One region of the Sporosarcina sp. FA15 genome, then DNA from elsewhere that is predicted to be linked to it. Evidence: riboswitches for the same ligand, from Rfam matches in the RefSeq annotation. Region 1 holds a riboswitch; each other region holds the start of a gene.
What was found. Region 1 has a riboswitch for lysine ahead of dapA (4-hydroxy-tetrahydrodipicolinate synthase). Riboswitches for the same ligand answer to the same signal wherever they lie in the genome.
Positions count from the first base shown of each region.

Region 2: another riboswitch for lysine. It lies ahead of ACP8HG_RS02975 (aspartate kinase); the one in region 1 lies ahead of dapA (4-hydroxy-tetrahydrodipicolinate synthase).
Region 3: another riboswitch for lysine. It lies ahead of ACP8HG_RS21880 (Na+/H+ antiporter NhaC family protein); the one in region 1 lies ahead of dapA (4-hydroxy-tetrahydrodipicolinate synthase).

Region 1 is NZ_CP188818.1:4,230,492-4,237,750, reverse strand. It holds gene qoxB (cytochrome aa3 quinol oxidase subunit I) at 1-1,257, opposite strand, end outside; gene qoxA (cytochrome aa3 quinol oxidase subunit II) at 1,317-2,252, opposite strand; gene ACP8HG_RS20110 (M48 family metallopeptidase) at 2,940-3,593, opposite strand; lysine riboswitch at 4,191-4,368, shown strand; gene dapA (4-hydroxy-tetrahydrodipicolinate synthase) at 4,491-5,375, shown strand; gene ACP8HG_RS20100 (DUF4256 domain-containing protein) at 5,481-6,047, opposite strand; gene phoU (phosphate signaling complex protein PhoU) at 6,163-6,816, opposite strand; gene pstB (phosphate ABC transporter ATP-binding protein PstB) at 6,836-7,259, opposite strand, start outside.
Region 2 is NZ_CP188818.1:609,537-616,795, reverse strand. It holds gene ACP8HG_RS02980 (YslB family protein) at 223-639, shown strand; gene ACP8HG_RS02975 (aspartate kinase) at 1,150-2,367, opposite strand; lysine riboswitch at 2,459-2,638, opposite strand; gene uvrC (excinuclease ABC subunit UvrC) at 2,688-4,481, opposite strand; gene trxA (thioredoxin) at 4,628-4,942, opposite strand; gene ACP8HG_RS02960 (electron transfer flavoprotein subunit alpha/FixB family protein) at 5,068-6,042, opposite strand; gene ACP8HG_RS02955 (electron transfer flavoprotein subunit beta/FixA family protein) at 6,075-6,848, opposite strand; gene ACP8HG_RS02950 (enoyl-CoA hydratase) at 6,874-7,259, opposite strand, start outside.
Region 3 is NZ_CP188818.1:4,567,507-4,574,765, reverse strand. It holds gene ACP8HG_RS21885 (ABC transporter substrate-binding protein) at 1-1,123, opposite strand, end outside; gene ACP8HG_RS21880 (Na+/H+ antiporter NhaC family protein) at 1,523-3,094, opposite strand; lysine riboswitch at 3,238-3,419, opposite strand; gene yunB (sporulation protein YunB) at 3,475-4,236, opposite strand; gene ACP8HG_RS21870 (bifunctional metallophosphatase/5'-nucleotidase) at 4,278-5,654, opposite strand; gene ACP8HG_RS21865 (sulfite exporter TauE/SafE family protein) at 5,658-6,482, opposite strand; gene ACP8HG_RS21860 (DUF72 domain-containing protein) at 6,482-7,259, opposite strand, start outside.

The DNA.
Region 1 (7,259 bases):
TGTGTAGTGGAAATGCGCAACCAAGAACATCGTATTATGGTATTGATAGTCGGCACTGGCCATACCAAGCATTACCCCGGTCACTCCACCGATTGTAAAAATCGGAATGAATCCTATTGTATAAAGCATCGGAACAGTAAATTCAATTTTCCCTTTACGCATCGTAAGCAGCCAGTTAAATATCTTAATCCCGGTCGGAACGGCAATCGCCATTGTCGTGATTGAGAAAATACTGTTTGTCAGTGGACCTTGTCCCATTGTAAAGAAATGATGAGTCCAAACCAAGAATGAGAAAAACGAAATGATTACGATCGATGCAACCATTGATTTATACCCATAAAGGTTACGACGGGAAAAAGTAGAAATGATCTCACTATAAATACCGAATGCCGGCAAAATCAGAATGTAAACTTCCGGATGTCCCCAAATCCAGAACAGGTTCGCCCAGAGCATATCCATCCCGCCATTTGTCATCGTAAAGATATTTGTGCCGAATAGCCGATCCATCGTTCCCAATAGAAGCGCAATTGTCAGTACAGGAAATGCGAAAACGACAATTGCATTCGTGATTAAAGCAGTCCATGTGAACATTGGCATTTTCATCAATTTCATTCCAGGTACTCTCATTTTGAGTATCGTAGTCGTGAAGTTAATGCCTGATATTAATGTACCAATACCGGCAATCTGAATCGCCAGCATGTAATAATTGGTTCCTACAGATTGACTGAAGTCATTCCCTGCAAGTGGGAAATACGAAGTCCAGCCGGCATCAGGAGAGCCACCAACTACGAATGAAATATTGAATAACATCGCCCCCATAAAGAACAACCAGAAACTAAGTGCATTCAAACGAGGGAATGCTACATCGCGCGCTCCAATTTGCAATGGAACAACGAAGTTCATTAATGCATAGATAAATGGCATAGCCATGAAAATGATCATAACAACTCCATGTGTGGTGAAAACTTCATTGTAATGCTGAGCATCTAGCAGCTTGTTGTCAGGTACAGCAGTTTGTGCCCGCATCATAATTGCGTCTACTCCACCACGGAATAGCATTATCAAAGCAGCAATTAGGTACATAATACCGATTTTCTTATGGTCTACGGTTGTCAGCCATTCACGCCATAAATAACCCCATTTTTTAAAATATGTTAATCCGAAGAGAATCGCAATCATGGTTAGGCCAATGGCAACCATTGATGCGTAAATCGCAGGACTTGGATGTGGAATCGCAAAACGATCAAAGTACTCCATACTTCTATGACTCCTCTCAAAAATTAGACTCTATATGCAAAGTGATTTGTTTGGAAATTTTAATGTTGATGTTCCGTATGTCCCATGTCTGATCCACCATCAACATCGGCAGATTCGTCTTTTTTTGCTTTATCATCGGAATTACTTGATCCATGTTGATGTCCCCCATGCTCCCCTTCTGGAGCCGGTGAGAATTCCAAGTGAGTTTTATTAAACGTTAATTGGCCAAGATGACCCGGTTCTAATAACTCTTCAAATCTCTCCTCAGTAAGAGTATCCGCAGTCGCTTTCACTTCTTCTACCCATTTATCGAATTCCGATTCAGGCATCGCTTCCACATGGAATATATTCTCAGCGAACCCTTTACCGCTAAAGTTTGCATTTCTCCCCATGTATTCTCCCGGAACGCTAGCTGCCAAATGTAACGTGGTCACCATGTCCGACATTGCATATTTTTGTCCGCCAAGTTGTGGAATCCAAAAACTCGTGATGGGTCCGTATGAGTAAAGTCTAAATTCCAACGGTCGATCTGTTGGGATATACAAATAGTTAACAGTTTCGATATTTTCTTCCGGATAACTGAAATGCCATTTCCAGTCAGAGGAAGATGCATAAACAACCAATGGCTTTTGACCTTCATAACCCTTTGGTGTCGCCTCAACTTCATAAGTGGATTTGACAGTGATGATTGAAAGGAAAATGATAATCAGAACCGGAATACCAACAATAATCGCTTCAACCACCGGATTACCTTCGATATGTGGGGGCTCATAATCTGCACTCTGTTTCGACGCACGATATTTTATTACGATGTATGCCAACATACCGAAAACCACGACCACAACCAACGCCATGGTAGCAATCGAAATCCAAATAACATTAGAAATCGTTTCAGCTTGCGGCCCTTTTGGATCCATAACCATTACTGGTTCACAGCCAGCTAACACTGCGATAATACTGATAACCAAACCTAAAAAAGTCCATTTCATTCTCATGAAGGTACCCCTTTCTTTTACTCTATAAGCTTTAGTAGCATAATAAAAAACATATTAGTCGGTTACTCTCACAACATATTTTCATCTTATTATAATGAAATACTAAAAACAATTACCTAAAGTGAACTTCATCAAAACTTCATCAATTCTTCACCGAAAGGCTAGTAATTACGTCACAAAACGTTCAACAAGTTCACTTTTCGTTTATATAAAAATAATGAATACCTTATTATTATTAAATGTGTTATAGTCTGATTACTGAAAAAATATGTTATTCACCCCTTATTAATTCAGGCTTTTCTCACCTTACAAATCCTGAAAGAAATAATTTAATTAAAACCCGTATTGGAATCAATTACATTCGTATTCAATTACTCGTTACCACACAAAAAACACTTCTTTCTAGAATGCATTTTCGTTTCACATTATTAATAACATGCCAAACATCAAATCAATTAATAATAATTTGAGTACCGAGAGGATTAAGTGATTTGTTATTGAGTCGAATACTGGACACAAAAAAGGTACTAGGTTAAAAACAATTGGGAATTGTTTTTAACCTAGTACCTATTGCAATACATGAATCTTATAATAAAACGCCCCCAAAGATACACTCAGGAGGCAAGAGAGTATCAGCTTTTGAACATAAAAACACGTCCACATTTTCTCTAAATGTGGACGTGTTTATTAAAGTGACATTGAATACCCATGCCTCGCCAAATACTCTTCCTTCTCTTTATAATCCGGCATAATACTTCCGACACGTCTCCAAAATGAGCGATCATGATTCATATGAAGTATATGACAAAGTTCATGGATTATCACATAATCGATGACTTCAACCGGAGCCATAGCTAGACGATAATTAAAAGTTAGCTTTTTATCCGAACTACAACTACCCCACTTGGCTCTAGACTCTACTATTTCGATGATTTTAGGCTTTACTTTTAGTTGTTTTTGATATATTTTTATCCGTTCTTCTATAATCGTCCTACAGCTGGCGATATAGAACTTCTTGAGATTTCTTTTAAGTACCTCTTCATTTAACTCACTACTATCTATTAACTCATGAAGAAAACGGTCTTTCCCAAGGTATAAAAACTTCCCTTGAGCGTGATACTCTCTTGCCTTAGGGGCTTCTCGAGCTACTTCAATTTCATGTATTTTCTCTAGTATCCTTTTCCCTTTGCTCTCAATGGCACTGACAATCATTTCTTTACTTGTGTCATTTGGAGCTTTAACAGTTATGAAACCAAACGAATCTATCTGAATGGCTAGCTTCTTCCTATTTCCATACTGAACATTAAATTCTATAATTTCATTTTCAATTTCAACCTTCATAACAAGCATCACCTTTATACATTTATTCTCAACCCTTGTTTATTAACTGATCCACTATTGTCTTTCTATTCTTAGCCACAATCCATCGATTCACTTCCTGATACATTCATCTTAGTGTGTATTAACCATTCTGGCAACAAACGCTCCGTAGAGTAATACAGGCGCTACATGTACAACTGCTTTTTGGGACGAAAGAATAGTGGGACTTCTTATCTGAATATAATCCGCCAAAGATATAATTTTGGCGGCTGAAACTTTCTTTATGATTTTCTCTATTTTAATAGTAAAGAAGTGTCACTTTCTATTAGGCATCACATGATTAGATGCATAGTCTTTCTTAAAAGTAAGCAAGAAGCACATTATACAACGTGCAAGAGTGCCGGAAATAGTCCAGTGAAAATGAAGGTCATCAAGCCCTTCTCACTAGTACTTTATTCAAATAAATGGGTCATCAACAGACGAAATAACATTTAAAAGAATATCAAGTCCCCATTAAATTCAGAACCTTTCTAGAACTCGGCACCTTTCCCTTGCAATTGCGTTAGAATAGAGGTAAGGTTTGTCTAATTAGAAATTCACTTATTTCAAAAATTTTGAAGTAAGGATAGAGGCGCAAAGACCATCAGTACACACGTGGAGGATGATGAGATCCTGTGACATTTGTGGAAAGGGGAATTTGCCGAAGTGGAGAGAATCTCATTTTCTTGAAGCTGGTTCTGTGTTGAATAAACACAGAATTGTCATATAGGAAACTATATGGAGGGCTATCTTATGCAAAGAAATAATTTATTATTTCTACTGCAACAACGAGCCCTTGTTGTTGCTTTTTTGCGTTCATTCACTAACTGCCCTTCTTCCTCTATTTTTTTAAAATAAATTATAGGATGTGGAGAAATAATGAATTTCGGACAAGTATTAACTGCTATGGTGACTCCTTTTGATGAAAATGGTGAAATTGATTTTCAAGCTACAAAAAACTTAATTAATTATTTAATTGCTAATGGAACAGATGGCTTAGTGGTATCTGGTACAACAGGAGAGTCTCCGACGTTAACAGAAGAAGAAAAGGTCAAATTATTCAAGTTTACAGTGGACGTTGTGAATGGCAGAGTTCCGGTGATTGCTGGTACAGGCTCGAACAACACAAAAGGATCAATTGAACTAACAATACTTGCAGAAGATGTAGGTGTCGATGGTATTATGCTCGTTGCGCCATACTATAACAACCCATCTCAAGAAGGATTATATCAACACTTTAAGACAATTTCGGAGGTCACATCTTTACCGATTATACTTTATAATGTTCCCGGACGCAGTGTTGTCAACATATCTGCTGAAACAGTCATTCGCCTTTCAAAAATACCTAATATCGTTTCTATTAAAGAGGCAAGCGGTGATTTAGATGCGATGGTCGAAATTATTACTCATACACCTGAAGATTTTTCATTGTATAGCGGTGATGATGGTTTAACAATTCCAGTGTTATCAATTGGTGGAACAGGTGTTATTTCTGTAGCATCCCATGTTATAGGAAATGAAATGCAAACGATGGTTGAACATTTCAAAAGCGGCAATATTCAAGAGGCCGCTAAGGATCATCGTAGACTACTACCTATAATGAAAGCACTTTTTGCTGCTCCAAATCCATCACCTGTAAAAGCAGCTTTGAATTTAAAAGGAATCCCTGTCGGTGGTGTCCGCTTACCTATGATTCCTTTAAACGATGAACAACTAAGTTCACTACAACAAGCACTAAATATCCATGAAAAAGTAATTTTTTAATAAACCATTGTGACAGGTACCAGGTTCTAAAACAATTCACAAATCAATAAGAACCTGGCACCCCTCACTCTATCTCATCGTCTATAAGCTTAGTGGGTGCAAAATTTAGACCCTCAGCGAGCCACGGAACCCCCTGGCAGCATAGTAGGATTCTGCTCCATTGTGATACACAAAGACAGTGTCGTAGCGCCAATCACAAAAGATAGCCCCTCCGAGTTTTCTAATATTGGCAGGTGTTTGCACCCAACTCGATGTTTTCATATCGAACTTTCCAAGTTCCTGCAACTCCCGGTATTGTTCTTCCGTTAAAAGCTCAATGCCCATGTCGGAAGCCATATCAAGAGCATTATTTTCTGGTTTATGCTTTTTTCTTGACTCCAACGCTTCTAGGTCGTAACAAACACTTCTACGGCCTTTAGGGCTTTCTATTGAACAGTCATAAAAAATATATTCGCCCGACTTTTTATCATGACCAACAACATCCGGTTCACCACCGGTTATTTCCAACTCATTAAGCGACCATAGTTTTTCAGTATTCGCTTCCAACTTCGCTTGGACTTTACTCCATTCAAGTTCTTTATGGCGATTCATGTTTTTCTCAAAACGAGCTTTCAATATTTCGAGTAATTCTTCACGTTGTTCTAGTGACAACTCCTTGTTTCTCTTTGTCATACTAGTTTCCTCCCCTATTTTTTTATTATGTATAGAATACTCTTAATTTTTATTACGAGCTACCTTAAATAAAAACGGAGGAGAAAATTTTTCATTTTTCTCCTCCGTTTTTATTTTATGAATTGAAATCATATATTTGACCTTTAATCAAATATGCTGCGCTTTCAGCGATATTTGTGATATGGTCTGCTGTTCTTTCAAGATAACGATTTACAAATAATAATTGGACAAGCTGATTTGTTTCTTCTGGATGTTCACTTAGATACGTAGTCAGTTTTTTATAGTTTTCACGACTGCATTGATCCACTTCATCCTCTAAGTCGCCAACTTCTTTAGCAAGTACCATATTTTCCTCTAAAAAAGATTGGAGTGCTTTTCGGAGCATTTCAATTGATATGTCTTTCATCTTTTCTACATGTGTGATTTCCAGTAAAGATGTTGTTTGACCAATCTTAATGGTTGATTTTGCAATATTTACGGCAAAATCCGCAATCCGTTCAATTTCAGACGAAATTTTAAGTACACCAATAATTTCGCGTAAATCCCTTGAAATAGGCGCTTCTTTTGCCATAATCCAGATTGCAAACTGGTTAATTTCCACTTCAAGTTTATCTATTGCTGTATCTCCCTCCATGGTTTTTATAGCAATTTCAACATCTTGTATTTTCAAGGCTTTAACTGATTTTTCTAAGGCAATAATTGATAGTTCACCCATTTCGGTGATTTTACTTTTTAATTCCTCTAAATTTTTCTCGAAGTTTTCACGCATGATCCTTTGTTACCCCCTGTTATCCGAATCGACCTGTGACATAATCTTCGGTTCTTTGATCTTTTGGCGTAGAGAAAATATTATCTGTATCATCGTATTCAACAACTTCTCCATTTAAGAAAAATGCTGTTTTATCAGAGATTCGTGCAGCTTGTTGCATGTTATGAGTAACAATAACAATCGTATAATCTTTTTTCAATTTCGTGATTAGTTCTTCGACTTTTAACGTAGAAATTGGATCTAGTGCGGAAGTAGGCTCATCCATTAATATAACATCTGGTTTCATCGCAATGGCACGTGCAATGCAAACACGTTGTTGCTGACCACCAGACAAACCTAGTGCTGATGTTTTAAGACGGTCTTTTACCTCTTCCCAAATCGCGGCTCCGCGTAAACTTTCTTCCACAATTCGATTTAATTCTTTTTTATTTTTTATGCCTTGC
Region 2 (7,259 bases), 1.0 Mb from region 1:
TTATTAACTGAGTCCTTCAGTGCGCCTCTGTCATCATTTCGACATGAAGCGACCGTTGACGACGTACCTCTTCGTGGTACAATATTATGACATAACCATTGTACTCCTCAGTTTTGAAGAGGTCAAGACGATGTGGGCTTTTCGACACGCCCGAATTTAATATATTATTATTCTCTTGGATTCATTAACGCTATCATTTAACCGAAAGGGTTGCATATTCGATTGGAAAATACTACATATGATTCACCAACCCGTTTTGGCTATGAAATTTTACGAGATCACGTGTTGCCAAGTATCCTCGGGAAACATGAAGATGAAATCCTTTATTGGGCCGGAAAAGAAGTAGCTCGAAAATTCCCGATTTTTGGTATTGATGAACTTCCTGAGTTCTTTCAAGAAGCCGGATGGGGACCACTTCATCTTGAAAAGACGTTGAAAGACGAGGCTTTTTATTCTTTAAAAAATGATTTCGCTACAAATGCCCAAAACAGATCTTGCCAACTTGAAGCCGGTTTCATTGCACAACAGTACCAGAAATTTAGTGGACTGCTCACTGAGTGCTACGGAGAATTTAACGCAAAGGATGGTCTCATCCATTTCCAAGTCAAATGGGACTTAAAAACGAAAGTTGAGGCATGAAAAAGAAGATGCATCCTTTAAATCGGGCGCATCTTCTTTTTCATACAACTAATCTATATATGTTGAACTATTGATTCTATATGATCTCCAGCGAAGGCATCTCCATGCGCCGTGCGTTGTTCAGAGGTTTCTTTATGTCAACATATATAACTAAAAATAACCAGTAAATTACTGCTTATTTTCATGATGAAACACCCTATGTATAGTTACCGTTGGGTTGCACCTCTCGCAGTTTTCTCGTTAATCGCATGAGGGGTTTTTGGGAACGAATGAATAAGCACTTTCCAATCCATAATAGAGCAGCCAAAGATGGAATTTTGGCTGCTGAATCCATCTATATAGCATTCCCTTTTTGATTTTAAGGAAGTGTCACTTTCTATATGGAATTGCACTGTAACTTGTATAGTCTTAGCTAAAATTTGCAAGGAAGGCTTTATTAAAAGTGATAGAGTGCCCTTTGTCTTCAGGCACTTGCAATAAAATGGTTAACCAATAGACAAAAAAATTATTTCAGTCGTTGTCTAACCCGAATTGTTTATGAAGCGCCGCTACCGCTATTTCCATATCGGATTCTGGAATGACAACGGATACCTTGATTTCAGACGTACTAACCATTTTCACAGGAACTGAAGCACTACGGAGTATCTCAAACATTTGAGCAGCGACTCCTGGGTTGGATACCATTCCACTTCCAACGATTGAAACTTTCGCAAGACCCACTTCAAAGTCGGCTCTGTTGTAACCAAGAGCTTCTTTTTCCGTCTCCAAAACATTAATAGCTTCTGCAAAATCCTCTTTCTTAATGGAAAATGACACAGACGGCTGTACGCCTTCCATAATTGTCTGGACGATAATATCGACGTTAACATGGTGATCCGCAAGTGCAGTGAATATATTCGCAAGCGAGCTATTGTATGGAACGTCATACATAACTGTAATCCGAATGATATCTCTTTCAAAGGCGATGCCCCGAACAATTAAATTGTTTTCCAAATCAATTTCCTCCTTGATAATCGTTCCTTCACCTTCCATATGTGCAGGTCTGACCCGAAGCGGCATTTGATGGTTCTTGGCAAACTCAACCGCTCTTGGGTGAAGTACTCCTGCTCCTAAATTGGCGATTTCAAGCATTTCATCATATGATATTTCCTCAAGTTTCTTCGCTTGTCCAATTAATCTTGGATCTGTCGTAAATACCCCTTCAACATCTGTGTAAATATCACAGATAGCTGCATCTATTGCAATCGCAATCGCCACAGCACTTGTATCAGATCCCCCGCGACCAAGTGTTGTCAACTCACCTGAGCTGTCAGCACCTTGAAAGCCGGTAATCACTGCAACAGCACCCGATTCAAGCGTCGATACAACCTTATCTGCATGGACTTGCTCGATTCGCGCATTGCCGTGAACTGACTCTGTCGTTACACCCGCTTGCCACCCTGTATATGAGCGAGCCTCCAAACCTTGTGCCGCAATTGCCATCGCTAAAAGGGATGCTGTTACTTGCTCACCTGTCGCAAGTAGCATATCAAGTTCGCGGCGGCCCGCTTTCGGATTAACTTCCACGGCGAGCTTTAGAAGATCATCCGTTGTTTTCCCCATTGCAGAGACGATAACCGCAACTTGATTCCCCCGACTTACTTCACCTTGTACAAGCTTTGCAGCGCGTGCAATCCTCTCGGGGTTCGCAACTGATGTGCCACCAAATTTCATTACAATTCGTTCCATAATTATTCCCTCCAATTTCCCCCTGAACGCAAAAACGGCCCTCATAAGTATGAGAGCCGGTCCGATTGGAGCGCTCGCCGAAGAGCCGCCCCGTTCAGATAGCTCTCCAGGTATTTTTATACCTGACAGACTTCCATTTATTCAATGGAAATCCAGCAGGACAATCGTGACAGCCGATTGGTCCGCTTCGGCGAATACTCCTTTCAATCCCGTTCATCAGGCTGCCGCCTTCCGGAGATTTACTATTGGTATCCGCACCTCTATCTTCACTACATATGCAATTTTTTAGTGAAAAAACTCAGTGCGTTCACTCTATCACATTACTTCTCTTCTCGCAATGCCTCTTCACGGAAATACGTTTCCACTGATTCCGCAACCACCTTCGGCAAGCCCGCTTGTTGCAGCTCTTCAACGGATGCTTCACGAATCTTTTTCATAGATTCAAAGTGTTTAAGTAATAATGTTTTCCGTTTCGGTCCGACGCCTGGTAATCCATCGAGCGCTGATGTCAATGAATTAGTTTCGCGCCGTTGCCTGTGGAAAGTAATTGCAAACCTGTGCACCTCGTCTTGAATTCGCTGTAACAAGTAAAACGCTTCACTCGTTCTCTTTAGCGGGATCATTTCAATCGGATTGCCATAGAGAAGTTGCGCCGTCTGGTGTTTATCGTCCTTCGCAAGTCCAGCAATTGGAATCGACAAGTTCAACTCATCTTCAATGATTTCCCTGGCCGCTTCCATATGACCTTTACCACCATCTATAACGATTAGGTCAGGTAATGGCAAATCATCCTTTAGCACACGGATATAACGCCGCCTTACAACCTCACGCATCGCCGCGTAGTCATCGTGTGCAGCTGCAGTCTTCGTCTTATACTTTCGGTAGTCTTTACGGTTCGGTTTCCCATCAAGGAATGACACCATTGCAGAGACGGCATCTGAACCGTACATATGTGAATTATCAAATGCCTCAATACGGTACGGTATGGTGATATTCATCGCCTTGCCAAGTTCTTCACATGCGCCAATTGTACGAAGTTCTTGTCGTTCAATAAGTTGGAACTTTTCTTTCAATGATATCTCGGCATTCTTGATGGCTAGATGGACGAGATCTTTCTTTTTACCGCGCTGCGGAATGAAGACATTGACATCTAGAAGTTGACGGACGATTTCACTATCCATTCCCTGAGGCAACAAGATTTCTTTCGGGATTAAATGTTGGGACTTACCGTAAAATTGTCCGATGAACGTTAGCAGTTCTTCTTCCGGTTCTTGATAAACCGGGAATAGCGATACATCCCGTTCAATTAGCTTTCCCTGACGGACGAAAAAGACTTGAACACACATCCATCCATTGTCCACAGCAAATCCGAAGACATCACGATCAGTGAAATCACTCATCGTCATCGCCTGTTTTTCCATAATCGCTTCAATATTAACAATCTGATCGCGGTATTCTTTCGCGCGCTCAAACTCCAAATTCTCCGCAGCTGCAGCCATTTTTTCCGTCAATTCTTTTTTCACACTTTTATAGCCGCCATTCAAAAAGCGGGTAATATCATCAACCATTTCCTTGTACGTTTCCAATTCCACTTCATTGACACAAGGGGCGAGGCACTGGCCAAGATGGTAATACAAACAGACCCGATCAGGCATCGTATGACATTTTCGATAAGGATAGAGCCGGTCAAGCAACTTTTTCGTTTCACCGGCGGCAAAAGCATGAGGATACGGACCGAAGTATTTCCCTTTGTCTTTTTTCACTTGTCTCGTAATGATTAGTTTCGGATGACGCTCTGCCGTTAATTTTAAGTATGGATAGGTCTTATCATCTTTTAACATGATATTATATTTCGGATCATACTGTTTGATAAGGTTCAACTCGAGGACAAGCGCTTCCAGGTTGGTTGAAGTGACAATATATTCAAAGTCTATGATTTCTCCAACAAGTCGCTGTGTTTTAGCATCATGGCTACCCGTAAAATAACTACGAACCCGATTTTTCAACACTTTCGCTTTTCCCACATAAATGATTGTCCCTTGCCTATCTTTCATCAAATAACAGCCTGGCAACTCCGGTAATATGGCCAACTTTTCTGCGATTAACTCATTCATCTAATTCACCTACCAAAAAACCGGGTGCCAATGAAGGACCCGGTTATTCTATCAAATACATCTCGGCTATTTGCGACTGCCGCTTCGCTTTCATCGCAAAAAATATTTCGCCCAGATTTTGAACTTCTGCTAAATTAAGTTACTAATTAAGCGTGTTTTGCAATCAATTCAGCAAGTGCTTCTTTTGGTTTAAAGCCGACAACTTTGTCAACAATTTCTCCATCTTTGAAAAGAACCAAAGTAGGGATTGACATGATACCATATTTACCAGCTGTTTCTTGGTTGTCATCAACGTCAACTTTAACAATGTTCGCTTTACCTTCGATTTCGCCGTTTAATTCTTCAAGAACTGGAGCGATCATTTTACAAGGTCCACACCAAGGTGCCCAAAAGTCAACAAGGACAAGTCCTTCTTTAATATTTTCGTCAAAATTCTGATCAGTCGCGTGAATAATAGCCATAATAAATTTTCCTCCTCTTAATAGATAACCTATGTCTGTATTATAGCATGCAGCTATATGACGGGCTAAATATATGCTTAGTTATTGAAAGAAGCTCCCCACTATTGAGGGAGCTTCACTTTAAATTAGTTTGTCTTAATTTTTTTAATTTCTTCAATCATCATCGGAATAACCTCGAAAAGGTCACCAACAATTCCATAGTCTGCTACTTTGAAAATATTCGCTTCTGAATCTTTATTGATTGCCACGATTACTTTCGAGTTAGACATTCCTGCCATATGTTGGATTGCCCCCGAAATACCTGCAGCAATGTACAAGTCCGGTGTAACAACTTTACCAGTTTGCCCGATTTGTAGAGAATAGTCACAGTAATCCGCGTCACACGCTCCACGAGATGCACCGATTGCTCCACCTAAAAGTGTCGCAAGTTCTTGCAATGGTTCGAAGCCTTCCGCACTTTTCACGCCACGGCCCCCTGCAACAACAACTTTCGCTTCTGAAAGATCGACACCCTCTGTCGATTTACGAATAACTTCTGAAATGATTGTACGAAGATTGGTAACATCAACAGATAGTGCAGCTACGTCGCCTGTTCTGCCTGCGTCGTGCTCTAAAGGCGCAATGTTATTCGGACGTACTGTGATGAATAGAAGTCCGTCTTTGTTCTTCACTTTTTCAAATGCTTTACCAGAGAAGATTGGACGGATGAATACCGCAGCATCGCCCTCGCCTTCAATAGTAGTTACATCAGAGATTAAACCTGATGCTAGTTTACTAGCAATCTTAGGTGACAAATCTTTCCCTAAAGCTGTGTGACCGAACACAATAGCTTCCGGTTTCTCTTGTTCGTAAACCGCCATAAACGCTTGGCTGAATGCGTCAGAAGTATATAGTTTCAAATGTGGATGTTCCACAGTAACGACACGGTCTGCTCCGTAATGAATCATTTCTTCTGCAAGTGACTGAACAGCATCCCCGAGCAATACCCCGACAACCTCTCCGCCTCCCGAAATCTTTTTAGCAGCTGCAATCGCTTCGAATGAAACGTTACGCAAAGCTCCTTCTCGTGCTTCCCCAAGTACTACTACTTTTTTAGACATTTATAGTCCCTCCATTACAATTAAAAGTCTGATTAGATTACTTTAGCTTCATTTTTAAGCAGATTTACAAGTTCATTCACTTGATCAGAAATTTCGCCTTCAAGAATACGTCCAGCAGCTTTTTGCGGCGGAAGGTAAATTTCGATTGTTTGTGTTTTCGCTTCTACGTCATCTTCTTCTAGGTCAAGATCATCTAGTTCAAGCTTTTCAAGCGGCTTTTTCTTCGCTTTCATAATACCTGGAAGTGACGGGTAGCGTGGTTCGTTAAGACCTTGCTGAGCAGTCACTAGTAATGGCAGTGACGTTTCAATTGTTTCAGAATCCCCTTCAACATCACGAATGATTTTGACGGATGTACCGTTGATTTCAAGGTTCGTAATTGTCGTTACGTAGTTAATGCCTAGAAGTTCAGCCACACGTGGACCAACTTGTCCAGAACCGCCATCAATTGCAACGTTTCCTGCAAGAATCAAATCTACTTCTTTATCTTTCAAATACTCAGCAATAATTTTAGCAGATGTGAATTCATCCATTTCATCAAGGTCATCTTCAGTATCGATTAGAACCGCTTTGTCTGCACCCATTGCAAGCGCTGTTCGAAGTTGTTTTTCCGCGTCTTCTCCACCGATTGTAATGACAGTTACTTCGCCGTCATTTGCGTCGCGTACCTGGATAGCTTCTTCAATTGCATATTCATCATAAGGATTGATGATGAACTCCGCACCATCCTCAGAAATTTTACCGTTAGAAACCGTGATCTTTTCCTCTGTATCAAATGTCCGTTTTACTAGTACATAAATATTCATATTGCAGGCCTCCCTAACTTTTTAATTATTTCCCTTTAAATACAGGTACACGTTTTTCAAGGAATGCTTGGATTCCTTCTTTTGCATCCTCAGAGACGAAAACTTCACCGAATGAATCAGCTTCTGCCTTCACACCTTCATAATAAGAAGGATGCTTCGTAAATTGCAGCATCTCTAGTGCAGCTTTCACTGCGACAGGACCCTTCTTAGCAATCTTCTTAGCAAGCTCCATTGTTTTAGGCAGGAGTTCTTCATCTGTATAAGCATGATTGGCAAGTCCTAGACGGGCTGCTTCTATCCCACTGATTGGATCACTCGTTAATAACATCTCCGCTGCTTTCGGCATGCCGACGTAACGCGGAAGCCGCTGTGACCCAGCAAAACCGGGGATTAGACCCAATTGCAATTCCG
Region 3 (7,259 bases), 340 kb from region 1:
GGTGATGGTTTTCATCAACCGAATACAAGCCAGTTACAAGCTCAAGATCTTTTGTTTCAGCTAGAGCATCTTTAATCTTCACAGAATCTGGACCGCCTGCACGTTTAATAGCATCAGCTAATAGATAAACCGTGTCATAACCAAGGGCATTAAATGCGTCAGGTGATTTACTATATTTGTCATTGAACTTTTTGTTGAATTCTTGAATGATACCGTCTGGATCTTCAGATGAATAGTGATTTGTTGTAAATGTGTTATTCAATGCTTCTGCACCGGCAAGTTCAAGTAGAATTGGAGAATCCCAACCATCTGCTCCCATAAGTGGAACAGTGATACCCATTTCACGAGCCTGTTTAACAATCAATCCTACTTCTTCATAGTATCCAGGGATGAAAATGAATTCAGGATTTGCTGCTTTAATGCGTGTAAGAGTTGAACGGAAATCAGAATCTTTACCTACGTAAGATTCTTCAGCAACAATTTTACCACCTGCAGCTTCAAAATCTTTTTTGAACGATGATGCAAGACCTTTTGAATAATCGCTTGCATTATCAGAGAAAATCGCTACGTTTTTAACACCAAGATCATTCGCTGCAAAGTTTGCTGCAACCGTTCCTTGGAATGGGTCAATAAATGACGTACGGAATACGAATTCATTAACGTCCCCGTTATCTTTAACTGTTACGTTCGGGCTTGTCCCAGATGGGCTGATAAGTGGAGTTTTGTTGCCATTAGCGATTTCAGCCTGTGCAACAGTAGCACCACTTGTAGCTGCTCCGATGATTGCAATTACTTTATCCTGAGTGATCAATTTAAGCGCTGCACTCGTTGCTTCGGCAGGCTCAGACTTATTATCGACTTTGACAAGTTCAATTTCCTTGCCATCAATACCGCCTGCAGCGTTAATTTCTTCAACTGCAAGTTCAATTCCCGATAGTTCGGAAGTACCGTAAGAGGCAACAGCACCTGATAATTCAAGGTTGACTCCGATTTTAATCGTATCGCCGCCCTTAGATCCACCTGTGCTTTCTTCCTCAGCTTTGTCCCCTGCACCACACCCTGCCAACAATCCGACTGCTAGAGCGGAAGCGGCAAATACACTTGCAAACTTTTTCAATTTCATATAAAATCCCCCTTTTGATTGATACTTCCGACAATTTAAATCGAACTAGTACGACAAACGATTTAGCATTCCGAAAGATATCATTTTGTTTCCGCTTACATGCTTATTGTAAAACAAACTTTCTATTCGGTCTATAGAGAGTTTTCAGTTCTCATCTTTCGAAGTTTAATTTCTTCGAATAAGTCTAACAGTTAATAGAAAGATCAGTTATACAATATCATCCTTTCCTAATACTTTTAACTAATCATTGAATGGAAGTTCACCATTTTCTGATTACTTTAGTCTTAACGCCTAGTATATATACCTATCTGACTATTGTCAAAACATTTTTTTGTTAGAAAACTATTTTAAACATAATAAAGAAGCGGTAAAAAGTTCACCGCTTCCAATCATTTACTATTATAAAGACAGCTGTGTTGCCTCTTTTTTAGCTTTCATCGTCCAAACAGAAAACAATACTACAAGAATAACAATAACACCAACTAGACCTATCCATATGGAGCCTGTGATACCTAAGATGATATAGCCCATTGTGGCCACCAATGCACAGATTAATGCATAAGGAAACTGTGTCGCAACGTGATCTATATGGTTACAGCCTGCACCTGTAGAAGATAGAATCGTTGTGTCAGAAATCGGTGAAGCATGATCGCCGAAAACTGCTCCCGCAAGTACTGCTGCAAGTGCTGGCAGTAACATTTCCGGTGCCGCGTCAATCATTATGGTTCCTGCAATCGGCATAAGAATACCAAATGACCCCCATGAGCTACCTGTCGAAAAGGCCATAATACAAGCAAGGATAAACATGATGACCGGCAGGAATGAAACCGATATATTCGATTTCAACACAAGCTCTGATAAATATAAGCCTGTTTCCAATTTTCCTATCAGGAATGATAATGACCATGCAAAAATAAGAATCAGCACAGGTGGCATCATTGCTTTCAATCCATTTATAAAGGCACTGCCAATAAGAGAATAGCTTGCCGTTTCATTATTTTTCATCTGTTGCATATATAATACTACCGCTATTAGCGTGGCGATAATTCCACCCGACAGTAATGCAAGAGAGACATCCGTATTTTCAAAAATTGACAAAAGGCTCATTGATCCGCCGGCTAAATAACCTGTCCAAATCATAACCGCAAATGTCACTGCAACAAGTGTGACGATTGGTGCGACTAAATCCCGAACGCGGCCATGTGCGTGTACTGGGAAGTCTTCTTTTAACTGACCTGGAATTGTTTTAGCAGGATCAAATAATTGACCTGTTTCTGTAGCAAGTTGTTCATGTTTCTTCATTTCGAATAGATCGAAATTGGTCCACGCAAGGAAAAACACCATTGCAAGTGTTGCAATAACGTAAAAATTCATAGGCGCCATCATAATGAAGGCAGATAGTGGTGAATAGCTAATCGCTGCAGCACCACCAAATATAAGTGCAAGTTGGCCTATTAAAAAGGCACCCCAACTTGAAATTGGTGAAATGACACAAATCGGTGCTGAGGTTGAATCGATGAAATAAGCTAGTTTTGCTCTTGAAACTCGATGCTGATCTGTAATCGGACGAGCAATTTGGCCAACTGCCAATGCATTGAAATAGTCATCCACAAAAATAGCTATACCGAGAAATACTGTGAGCAGTTTTGCACCACGTTTTGTTTTGATGTGCCGCACTGCCCATTCTGCAAATGCCCTGCTTCCACCGGATAAACTAACAAATGCAGTGATAACCCCTAATAGAAGGATGAAAAGGATAATGTAAATGTTCCCTGTATTCAGTCCACCATCCCAAAATGTAGCCTTAACTGACTCCAATAAATTTTTTAATGATTCAACAGGTCCGAACGACGCCGCCAGCAGAGCACCTGAGACTATTCCTGCTCCGAGCGACAACAGCACCCGTTTAGTTGCAAACACCATAATAATTGCGATTAGTGGTGGTAAAATTGATACCCATGTTCCTATCATCTACTATTCCTCCATTTAGTCGGGTTGAGGCCCTGTATAGGGGGAATAAAAAAACGGCTACTAATTACACTCAGCAGAGTGCATCAGGAGCCGGCTTTATCTACGTTTCGTTTGTTGGATAACTAATACTGCTTATCTAACTCACGACTTGTAGCTCATCATACATGTTCAAAAATGTATGACAGTGTTATCCCTATTCGGAATAACCCCAGCCTGATAGATCCCGACGATCTTACCAAACTTCGGCAAAGCTTCCTTTTACACACGGTCATCGGTGTCAATCTCGCGTGTGTGACTAATAAGCAATGCAGCCTCTACCCAATCGATATTTCAATCCTCTACTAGCCTATCAGTTATCCACACCATTTTCAAGTCCCTTTTCATTCCTCTATCGCGGGAGGGGCTGGAACTTCGACCGATGGCGGATCCCCACCACCAGTCGTATAGATTTGAGGTACTGTTGATTGAATTAGTCCCATAGCTACCGGAATCTTCTGTGTCACTACACTTTGCTTTGTTGCAAGTGGGACAATGATTTGGACATTTACTGTTAATAATATATTCACTTCAACAACGGCATTGTTAATACCAAATTCACTAATTTTTGTATCTATAGTCGCTTGTACTTGACCAATGACATGAAAACGAATCGGTATTTTAGGCCCTAAGTTCCCTAGTAGTGGAATATTTGCCGCTTGAGCAAGAGGGACAAAAAAGACAATTCCCTCTTCACGTTTCATTGCTTGCGAATCAAATTCTATCTCATCTGTTGGTAATAAAGCTAGATTGCCCGCTTCAGCCTGTTGAAGATGGGACTCGACAAGACCATGTGTCTCCGCTAATACTCTGTTGATGATTTCAGTGTTGAATTTCACCATCCCTTTAGAATCGTTCGGGACGTTTACAATGATATCATTGACATCAAGTACATTGGCAGTCCTGGAATTGATGGCTTTATTGATAACATGGGCCGCGATTTTTTCTGTCTGTACCTCTGCATATTGAATATAAATTGGGGCAAGCCTTGCATTAATAATGTAAATAAAAAGGGCAATTGCGATAAGAATTGCAGGAATAAGAAGGGGTAACAATTTGCGTTTTTTCTTCCTGGATTTTCTAGTAACTTGGCCGTGAAATCTCAAGACGACTCCTCCTACTATACGTTATGCAGGAAGGTAGTCGTTCATTCTTTAATTAGTGTGGTTCCGTACCAACCAAGCACATCCCTGATTAATTCAGGCATATAGTACTCTATTTCTGCATGTTTAAGCGATGGAAAGAAAAAACCGAAAGTAAACATATCCAGTGTTGCAAGTGTATATTTTTGACCTGATACAACCTCCCGATTGCCCGCAAAAAGCTGATCATTTCTATTTTTATAAAGTCTTTCATGAATCATCGCACCCATTAACGAGCCACGGAAACCAAGTCCTTTGATTTCAATTTGCGGCCACTCTTTCGTTAATGACAGCTCATAGACTTCTTTCAATTCTGATCCATCGAGTGTAATGAGACATAAATTGATTGGATGAGGTAGAAGTGAATGTAAATCCTCTTTTGTCACCCACCCCTTTTCGAGACTACCTAGAAATATTCCTGCGTTAAACATGGCACAATCCGCTTGAGAATACGCAATGAGCGCTCTACCAAAGAAAGAGGACAGCGAACTAACATCAAATAGATTTTGAGATAAGTGAGAAGGATTATAAAAAACTTGTTCCTCCATTGCCTGCTTTCCTATTTTGATTAGATCATTTACTTTTTCAATATCTTTTTCATTGCTTTCAATCGAATCTGTCCTGACAAGTGCCGCATCCATTTGTAAAAGTTCTTTAGCATCCGTGTTAAATTTCACAGTTACATGACCAACATACTCACCGTATTTACCTGTTGCAGCCAAAAGTGTATTACCAATCAATTTGCCGTCATGAAATAGATGATGCGTATGCGCGCCTAAAATGACATCGATTTCTGAACATTCTTCTGCAAGCTTTTCATCTTCATGGATTCCCATATGTGATAGACAAACAATTACATCCGTCTCAGCAGCAATGCTTTCAGCAACAAGCTTTAAATTTTGGCGAGGCGCCGTCACTTGCCAGCCGAGCTTCAAATAGAAGGCTTTATATTCTGCAGTAGCTCCTATAACACCAATTCTTGTCCCTTGCTCAGTAACGTAGATTCTATAAGGTAACAACCATTTTGGACGACTACCATCTTCTTCGTATAAATTACTTAGAATGACATGGAACTTGGCATCCTTATAAAGAGTAGATAAAGCCTCTTTCGACATGGTAATTCCTTCGTTGTTGCCGATTGTTACCGCATCATAGCCTGCTTCATTCAACAATCGGATGTTTCCTTGACCTTTCGTCCCTTCCGTAAATGGATGAGAACGATCAACGTGATCTCCGATGTCAAAATGATAACAAGCATCTCCTTCTATTAAATGCTCGCGCTTTTTGTCACAAAGAAGCCTACTAATTTGCGGCCAGCTTTCAAAATGACTGTGGATATCATTTGTATGATAGAAATGAATTGTTTCAACCTTGTGATTCATATGTCACCCCATAAGTCCGTCAATAATCGATCTGATTCCTAGTAAGAGCAGGATAATTCGCAGTGCAACAACAAGCGTTTCCGATTTCATCTTTTGATTTAACCGAGCACCTATTTTAGCCCCGATATAAGCTGCTGGAATGACTGGAATCGTATAAAGCCACGGTACATTGCCAAGAGAAATATGCGTGATTGAATTGACGAGAGCTGATAAAAACACCATGAACATAGATGTACCGACTGCGACATGCGGTGGGAATAAGAAGAGTAGAATCATCGCTGGTACGAGGATTGAACCTCCTCCGATGCCGAAAAGACCCGATGCAAATCCGACGCCAAATGTCAGCAATAATGCAAACCAAACAGGGTACCCATAAATAAAAGTCTGATCTGTATTATCCGTGAAAGTTCTTTTTTTGCCGTGATTGACAAACCAGCTGACCGGTTTCAAATATTTACGTACCAGAAGAAGCGTCGATAATAGAATAAGTAAAATACCAAAATAGAGATTGAATGATGGCAGGTCAAGTCCTTTATTCACAAATGCACCGATAAGTGTCCCGGGAACACTTCCTAAGAAAAAGATGAACCCACTTTTGAAATCAATTGTTTTTGTCTTCATATAGGAAATTGTCGACGCCAAGCCCGTAAAGATCATCATAATAACAGATAGCCCAACGACGGTTTGCGGTGTAATTCCATCGATTAAGCCAAGGTTAATGCCAACGTAAAGTGTTGCTGGCACCAGAATGATACCACCACCTAATCCGACAAGTGCCCCAACAATTCCAGATGCTAGACCGATAACGGCCAATAAAATAAATTCCATCAAAATTCTCCTTCAAAAAAGTCAAGCTGCTTCGGCGTCAGACTTTCGTAGTTGATATTGAGCATTTTTTGAAAATGTTTCGCGTTTTGTGCTGCATGTCCGCCGGAATTATTGTTAAAAATGACGAAAACCTCATTCGTTTCTTGTTTTAATTTTTGAACAGCTGATTGAATCTCCTTCAGCTCAGTGTCATTGTAGTTATACAGATATCTAACTTTACGCCATGCTTTATCATCACCCGTAGTGTTGCGCCACCCTGCTACATTACGGCCGTGCAATCTAACAAGAACCTTATCCGGACGAGTGGTATTTGCTATTAGCGGAATACTCCCCTGCCCTGCTTGCGGTTCATCGCACACCGAGTGAATTACGTTCAGTTTCTTCAAAAAAGACAGAGTTTCTAGTTGAAATTTGGGTGAATACCATGACTGATGCCTAAATTCAACGGCGATATCGAATCCATGCAATTTAGCGCAAACGAAGCGAATTTCCTCAACATTCTCTTTTGTACAGTCAAACCATGGAGGGAATTGGACAAGAATCATCGCGAGTTTGCCTGCTTCTTGAAGTGGTGTAACCGATAGCCGGAAAAGATTGTACATTTCATCCATAGATGCATACGGGAGTTCACCCCGATGATGCCCAGTCATACCCTGGTATGCCTTGACAATGAATCGGAAGTTATCTGGCGTTTCTTTAATCCATTTGCGAATATTACGCTCCGGCTGAATGGCATAAAAAGTAGCATCCAGTTCGACGATTGGAAAGTGTGCACTA